Regions from separate parts of the Streptomyces sp. NPDC047971 genome, predicted to be linked through region 3. Evidence: riboswitches for the same ligand, from Rfam matches in the RefSeq annotation. Region 3 holds a riboswitch; each other region holds the start of a gene.
What was found. A riboswitch is a leader RNA that binds a small molecule or an ion and turns the genes downstream of it on or off. The one in region 3 is predicted to bind thiamine pyrophosphate.
Positions count from the first base shown of each region.

Region 1: linked by a shared signal. The riboswitch ahead of thiO (glycine oxidase ThiO) and the one ahead of AB0D99_RS28225 (thiamine ABC transporter substrate-binding protein) in region 3 are both predicted to bind thiamine pyrophosphate.
Region 2: linked by a shared signal. The riboswitch ahead of thiC (phosphomethylpyrimidine synthase ThiC) and the one ahead of AB0D99_RS28225 (thiamine ABC transporter substrate-binding protein) in region 3 are both predicted to bind thiamine pyrophosphate.

Region 1 covers NZ_JBEZNW010000020.1:75,349-77,607, forward strand. The annotation lists gene AB0D99_RS20210 (FAD-dependent oxidoreductase) at 1-701, opposite strand, end outside; gene AB0D99_RS20215 (hypothetical protein) at 730-1,071, opposite strand; TPP riboswitch at 1,126-1,238, shown strand; gene thiO (glycine oxidase ThiO) at 1,236-2,259, shown strand, end outside.
Region 2 covers NZ_JBEZNW010000044.1:29,035-31,293, reverse strand. The annotation lists gene thiC (phosphomethylpyrimidine synthase ThiC) at 1-1,324, opposite strand, end outside; TPP riboswitch at 1,318-1,465, opposite strand; gene AB0D99_RS30225 (YibE/F family protein) at 1,504-2,259, shown strand, end outside.
Region 3 covers NZ_JBEZNW010000037.1:51,198-53,456, forward strand. The annotation lists gene rlmN (23S rRNA (adenine(2503)-C(2))-methyltransferase RlmN) at 1-1,106, shown strand, start outside; TPP riboswitch at 1,136-1,241, shown strand; gene AB0D99_RS28225 (thiamine ABC transporter substrate-binding protein) at 1,329-2,259, shown strand, end outside.

The DNA of each region.
Region 1 (2,259 bases), on a different contig from region 3:
ATGCCGACGACGACCGCCTCGGCGGGCAGCCGGCGGCCGTCGGTCAGGACGACCGTGCCGGGCTCGACGGTGGCCACGCGCGCGTGGGTGAGGAGTTCGGTTCCGCTCTCCTCGTACCACCGCGCCATCGGGGCGGTGACCTCGGCGGGCAGCACGCCCGCGAGCGGGCGGTCGGCGGCCTCGACGACGATGACGGCGCACCCCGCCTCGCGCGCGGCGGTGGCGAACTCGGCGCCGATCCAGCCGGCGCCGACCACCACGATGTCGTGACGCCGTTCCAGGACGGGCCCCAGGCGGGCGGCGTCGTCGAGGGTGCGCAGCAGGTGGACTCCGGGGACGCCCTCGGTGCCGGGCAGGGTGACGGGCTCGGCGCCGGTGGCGAGGACCAGGACGTCGTACGGGACGGGTCCTGCCTCGGTGTCGACCTCGTGGTCCTCGGCGCGCAGCCCGGTGACGTCGAGACCGAGGCGCAGGTCGATGGCGAGGGCCTCGAAGTCGACGTCGAAGGCGGAGTCCTCGGCCTTGCCGAGGAGGACGGCCTTGGAGAGGGGCGGCCGGTCGTAGGGCTGGTGCGGCTCGGCCCCGATGAGGACGACACGGCCGGTGAAGCCCTGTTCGCGCAGGGCGACCGCGGTCTGTACCCCCGCCATGCCGGCGCCCACGATCACGACTCGCTGCTGTGCCTGCTTCTGCTCGCTCACCCGATCACCTTACGCATCTGACGCACCGTCAGGAAGGCAGCTGTTCGACCACACTGGTTCCGGAGCCCTCCTGCGACTCCCATGCCCAGCTCTCCTCCAGCCGAACGCGCCCGTCCGGCAGCTCCACCACGGTCGAGACGCAATGCCCGGAAGAGGTGGATCCGTCCCGCTTCAGCTGGACGTAGCGGAAGTCGAGCCGGTCCCCCGCGCGCGTGCCGACGAGGTTCCCCCGGACCACGTCCCCGCCCGCGTACTCGGCCCAGATCCGGCCGTCCTCCTCGTGGTACGTGAACCGGGTGCTCGTACCCACCTGGCCGGGGGCCTGGTCGGCGACGGGGGCGAGGACGAGTCCGTCCAGGGATTTCGCCACGGCGGAGGCTCCCTTACTGGGCGTCGGGGGCGGGGGTTAGTCTGACCGTCAACGTAGAGCACTCGCGGGAGCCCGGACGCACCGGGCTGAGAGGGAGGCTGGCCGGCCTCCGACCGTACGAACCTGATCCGGGTCATGCCGGCGAAGGGAGGGGCTGGACGCCCATGTCGCGTACATGCAGTACCTCGGACGTTCTCGTCATCGGGGGCGGAATCATCGGCCTGGTCACGGCCTGGCGGGCCGCGCAGCGCGGGCTGCGCACCGCCGTCGTCGATCCCGAGCCGGGTGGCGGGGCCGCCCGCGTGGCGGCCGGGATGCTGGCCGCCGTCACCGAGCTCCACTACGGCGAGGAGACCCTGCTCGCCCTCAACCTCGCCTCCGCGCGCCGCTATCCCGACTTCGTCGCCGAACTCCGGGACGCCACCGGAGACGACGTGGGCTACCGCGCCTGCGGCACGCTCGCCGTCGCGCTCGACGCCGACGACCGGGCGCACCTGCGCGAGCTGCACGCCCTGCAGACCCGCTGCGGCCTGGAGTCGGAGTGGCTCAGCGGCCGTGACTGCCGCCGCCTGGAGCCGATGCTGGCCCCGGGCGTACGCGGCGGCCTGCGGGTGGACGGCGACCACCAGGTCGATCCGCGCCGGCTCGCCTCCGCGCTGGTCACCGCCTGCGAGCGGGCCGGGGTCGTCTTCCACCGGTCCCTCGCGGAGCGGCTGACGGTCGCGCGGGACCGGGCCGCGGGCGCGCTGCTCGCCGGGGGCGAGGCACTCGAAGCGGACCAGGTCGTGCTGGCCGCCGGCAGCCTCAGCGGCCGGCTCGCCGGTGTGCCCGACGAGGTGCTGCCGCCCGTGCGCCCCGTCAAGGGGCAGGTGCTGCGGCTGAGCGTGCCGCGGGCGTACGCACCGTTCCTGTCACGGACCGTCCGGGCCGTCGTGCGCGGCAGCCACGTCTATCTGGTGCCGCGCGAGAACGGCGAGCTGGTGGTCGGCGCGACCAGCGAGGAACTGGGCTGGGACACCACCGTCACGGCGGGCGGGGTCTACGAGCTGCTGCGCGACGCCCACGAGCTGGTGCCGGGCATCACCGAGCTGCCGCTCACCGAGACCCGCGCGGGGCTGCGGCCCGGTTCCCCGGACAACGCGCCGCTGCTCGGCCCGACCGCCCTGCCCGGCCTGCGGCTGGCGACGG
Region 2 (2,259 bases), on a different contig from region 3:
CGATCATCGCGGCGCCGATGCCCGACGTGATGTGGTCGTAGGCGGGCGCGACGTCCGTGGTCAGCGGACCGAGCGTGTAGAACGGCGCCTCTTCGCAGATCTCCTGCTGGAGGTCGATGTTTTCCTTGATCTTGTGCATCGGGACGTGGCCCGGGCCCTCGATCATCGTCTGCACGTTGTGGCGCTTGGCGATCGTGTTGAGCTCGCCGAGCGTCTTCAGCTCCGCGAACTGCGCCGCGTCGTTGGCGTCCGCGATCGAACCGGGGCGCAGACCGTCACCCAGCGAGTACGTGACGTCGTACGTCGCGAGGATCTCGCAGAGCTCCTCGAAGTTCGTGTAGAGGAAGTTCTCCTTGTGGTGCGCCAGGCACCAGGCGGCCATGATCGAGCCACCGCGCGAGACGATGCCGGTCTTGCGACGGGCGGTCAGCGGCACGTACGGCAGCAGCACGCCGGCGTGGACGGTCATGTAGTCGACGCCCTGTTCGGCCTGCTCGATGACCGTGTCCTTGTAGATCTCCCAGGTCAGCTCCTCGGCCTTGCCGTCGACCTTCTCCAGGGCCTGGTAGAGCGGCACGGTGCCGATCGGCACGGGGGAGTTGCGCAGCACCCACTCGCGGGTGGTGTGGATGTTGCGGCCGGTGGAGAGGTCCATGACCGTGTCGGCGCCCCACTTGGTCGCCCACGTCATCTTCTCCACCTCCTCCTCGATGGAGGAGGTGACGGCGGAGTTGCCGATGTTGGCGTTGACCTTCACCAGGAACCGCTTGCCGATGATCATCGGCTCGATCTCCGGGTGGTTGACGTTGGCCGGGAGCACCGCGCGACCTGCGGCGATCTCCTCCCGGACGACCTCGGGGGAGACGTTCTCGCGGATCGCGACGTACTCCATCTCCGGGGTGATCTCACCCCGGCGGGCGTACGCGAGCTGGGTCACGGCCGCCCCGTCGCGGCCCCGGCGGGGCTGGCGGGGACGGCCGGGGAAGACCGCGTCGAGGTTCTTCAGGCCCCCGCGCGGCGAGGTGTGCTTGATGCCGTCGTCCTCGGGACGGACGGGACGGCCCGCGTACTCCTCGGTGTCGCCGCGGCTGATGATCCAGTTCTCGCGCAGCGGCGGAAGACCCCGCCGTACGTCGGTGTCGATGGTGGGGTCGGTGTACGGGCCGGACGTGTCGTACAGCGTCACGTCCTTGCCGTTGGTGAGGTGCACCTGACGGACGGGCACTCGGAGGTCGGGGCGCGAGCCCTCGACGTACCCCTTGTGCCAGCCCGGCTTGCGCTCGTCCTGGCTGGTGGCAGGCGTGCGTGCATCCTGAATGGTCATGAGACCGATCTCCCTACGCCGGCATTACCCGGTAACAGGTTCGGCGGTCGGCGCAGCCTCCTCCCGTACGTACGTCCAGTACGCGCGTACGGTGATCAGCGCCCTCTCAGCCCGGTGCTCCGAGCTCCCGCGTGTGCAAAGGTGCCACCACGCTAGCGTCAACCCGGGCGTGCTGAACAGTGGGCCCCCGCCGTTCTTGCGATGATCTGTCGGTGACTTCCTCCGAGCAGACCCCCGAACCCGACGGACCCGATGGCCGCGGGAACGCCGACCACGGGCACGGCCACACCCACAGTCACGGCCCGGCCGCGCCGGTCTCGCGGCATCTGCGCAGAGTCATCGCGGCGGTTCTGATCCCGTTCGCCACGGCCGTGGTGGTCGGGCTGGTCGTGCTGTGGCCGGGTGGCGCGCCGGAGCACGAGCGCACCGGGGTCGGCTTCGACCGGCAGACCTACGCGGGCAAGGTCACCTCGGTCGAGGAGATCGACTGCAAGGACGTGAACGCCGCGCAGGTCCCGCCCACCGCGGACCCCTCGACGCCGCAGGGCCGCGAGGCCGCCAACGCCCAGCAGGGGCAGTGCGAGAAAGCGACGATCGAGGTCACCGACGGCCCCGACAAGGGCCGTACGTTCGTCGAGATCGTGCAGCCGGACGCACCGCGTCAACTGGACGAGGGGCAGGGCGTGGTGGTGGCGTACGCCCCCGACGCCCCGCGCGACCTCCAGTACTCGGTGACGGATGTGAACCGCAAGGTTCCGCTCACGGTCCTGGCGCTGATCTTCGCCGTGGCGGTCGTCCTCGTCGGCCGGATGCGCGGAGTGATGGCCCTGATCTCGCTCGCCATCAGCTTCCTGATCCTGACCTTCTTCATCCTCCCGGCGATCCTTCAGGGATCGAATCCGCTGGTGGTGGCGGTGGTCGGATCGAGCGCGATC
Region 3 (2,259 bases):
TGCCCAAGCCCGGAGAACTCACTTTCGTCGCCCCCCGCGGAGCCAAGAAGCCGCCGCGGCACCTCGCCGACCTCACGCCCGCCGAGCGCAAGGAGGCCGTCGCCGCGATCGGCGAGAAGCCGTTCCGCGCGAAGCAGCTGTCCACGCACTACTTCGCGCGGTACGCCCACGACCCCGCCGAGTGGACCGACATTCCCGCGTCCTCGCGGGAGAAGCTGCAGGGCGAGCTGCTGCCCGACCTGATGTCCGTGGTCCGGCACATCTCGTGCGACGACGACACCACCCGCAAGACCCTGTGGAAGCTGCACGACGGCACGCTCGTCGAGTCCGTGCTGATGCGGTACCCGGACCGGGTCACCATGTGCATCTCCTCGCAGGCCGGCTGCGGGATGAACTGTCCGTTCTGCGCCACCGGCCAGGCCGGTCTGGACCGGAACCTGTCGACCGCCGAGATCGTGCACCAGATCGTCGACGGGATGCGCGCCCTGCGTGACGGCGAGGTGCCCGGCGGGCCCGCGCGGCTCAGCAACATCGTCTTCATGGGCATGGGCGAGCCGCTCGCCAACTACAAGCGCGTCGTCGGCGCCATCCGGCGGCTCACCGACCCCGAGCCGGACGGTCTCGGCCTGTCGCAGCGCGGGATCACGGTCTCCACCGTCGGTCTCGTGCCCGCCATGCTGCGCTTCGCCGACGAGGGCTTCAAGTGCCGGCTCGCCGTCTCCCTGCACGCCCCCGACGACGAGCTGCGCGACACCCTCGTGCCCGTCAACACGCGCTGGAAGGTCCGTGAGGTCCTCGACGCGGCGTGGGAGTACGCGGAGAAGTCCGGCCGCCGGATCTCCATCGAGTACGCCCTGATCCGCGACATCAACGACCAGGCGTGGCGAGGCGACCTCCTCGGGCGGCTGCTCAAGGGCAAGAGGGTCCATGTGAACCTCATTCCGCTGAACCCGACGCCCGGGTCGAAGTGGACCGCGTCGCGTCCCGAGGACGAGAAGGCGTTCGTCGAGGCCATCGCCGCCCACGGCGTCCCGGTGACCGTCCGTGACACCCGCGGTCAGGAGATCGACGGCGCCTGTGGACAGCTGGCGGCGTCCGAACGCTGACCTTGTACTCTGTGCTCGAACACATCTGCATATTCCGACAGGGGAGCGCCACAGCGCTGAGAGTGCGGTCAGGACCGCAGACCCTCTGAACCTTGCCCAGGTCATTCTGGGTAGGAAGTTCGGTCGTAACTCGAGCTGTTGCGCCCTGCCCGCCTTCCGGTCGGCAGGGCCGCGTCTCTTCCTGGTCACACCCAGGAGGACATTTCAGTGATCACCAAGAAGATGGTCGCCGCGGGCGTAGCCGCCGCGCTGGGCGTCACGGCCCTCGCCGCCTGCAGTACCGAGGACATCAGGGGCGCGGCGGGCAAGAGCGGTGAGCCCGTGCCGAAGACCGTGACCCTCGTGAGCCACGACTCCTTCAATGCCTCCAAGGAGGTGCTGGCGGAGTTCACGAAGCAGACCGGCCTCACGGTCAAGGTCCTCAAGAGCGGTGACGCGGGCGAGGCGGTCAACAAGGAGATCCTGACCAAGGGCTCCCCGCAGGGCGACGTCTTCTTCGGCGTCGACAACACCCTGCTGTCCCGCGCGCTCGACAACGGGATCTTCGTCCCGTACGAGGCGAAGGGCCTGGACCGGATCCCCGCCGAGGTCCAGCTCGACAAGGAGCGCCGGGTCACCCCGATCGACTCCGGTGACATCTGCGTCAACTACGACAAGAAGTACTTCGCGGACAAGAAGCTGGCGCCGCCGCAGACCTTCGACGACCTCGCGAAGCCCGCGTACAAGGACCTGCTGGTCGTCGAGAACCCCGAGCGCTCCTCCCCGGGCCTCGGCTTCCTGCTCGGCACCGCCGCCCGGTACGGCGACGGCGGCTGGCAGGACTACTGGAAGAAGCTCAAGGCCAACGGCGTGAAGACCGTCGACAGCTGGGAGCTCGCCTACAACCAGGAGTTCTCCGGCTCGGCCGGCGGCAAGAAGGCCAAGGGCGACCGCCCGCTGGTCGTCTCGTACGCCTCCAGCCCGCCGGTCGAGGTCCTCTACTCCGAGCCGCAGCCCAAGGAGGCGCCCACCGGTGTCTCCACCGGCACCTGCTTCCGGCAGATCGAGTTCGCCGGGCTGCTGAACGGGGCGAAGAACCCCGAGGGCGGCAAGGCCCTGATCGACTTCCTGATCTCCAAGAAGTTCCAGGACGACATGCCGCTGCAGATGTTCG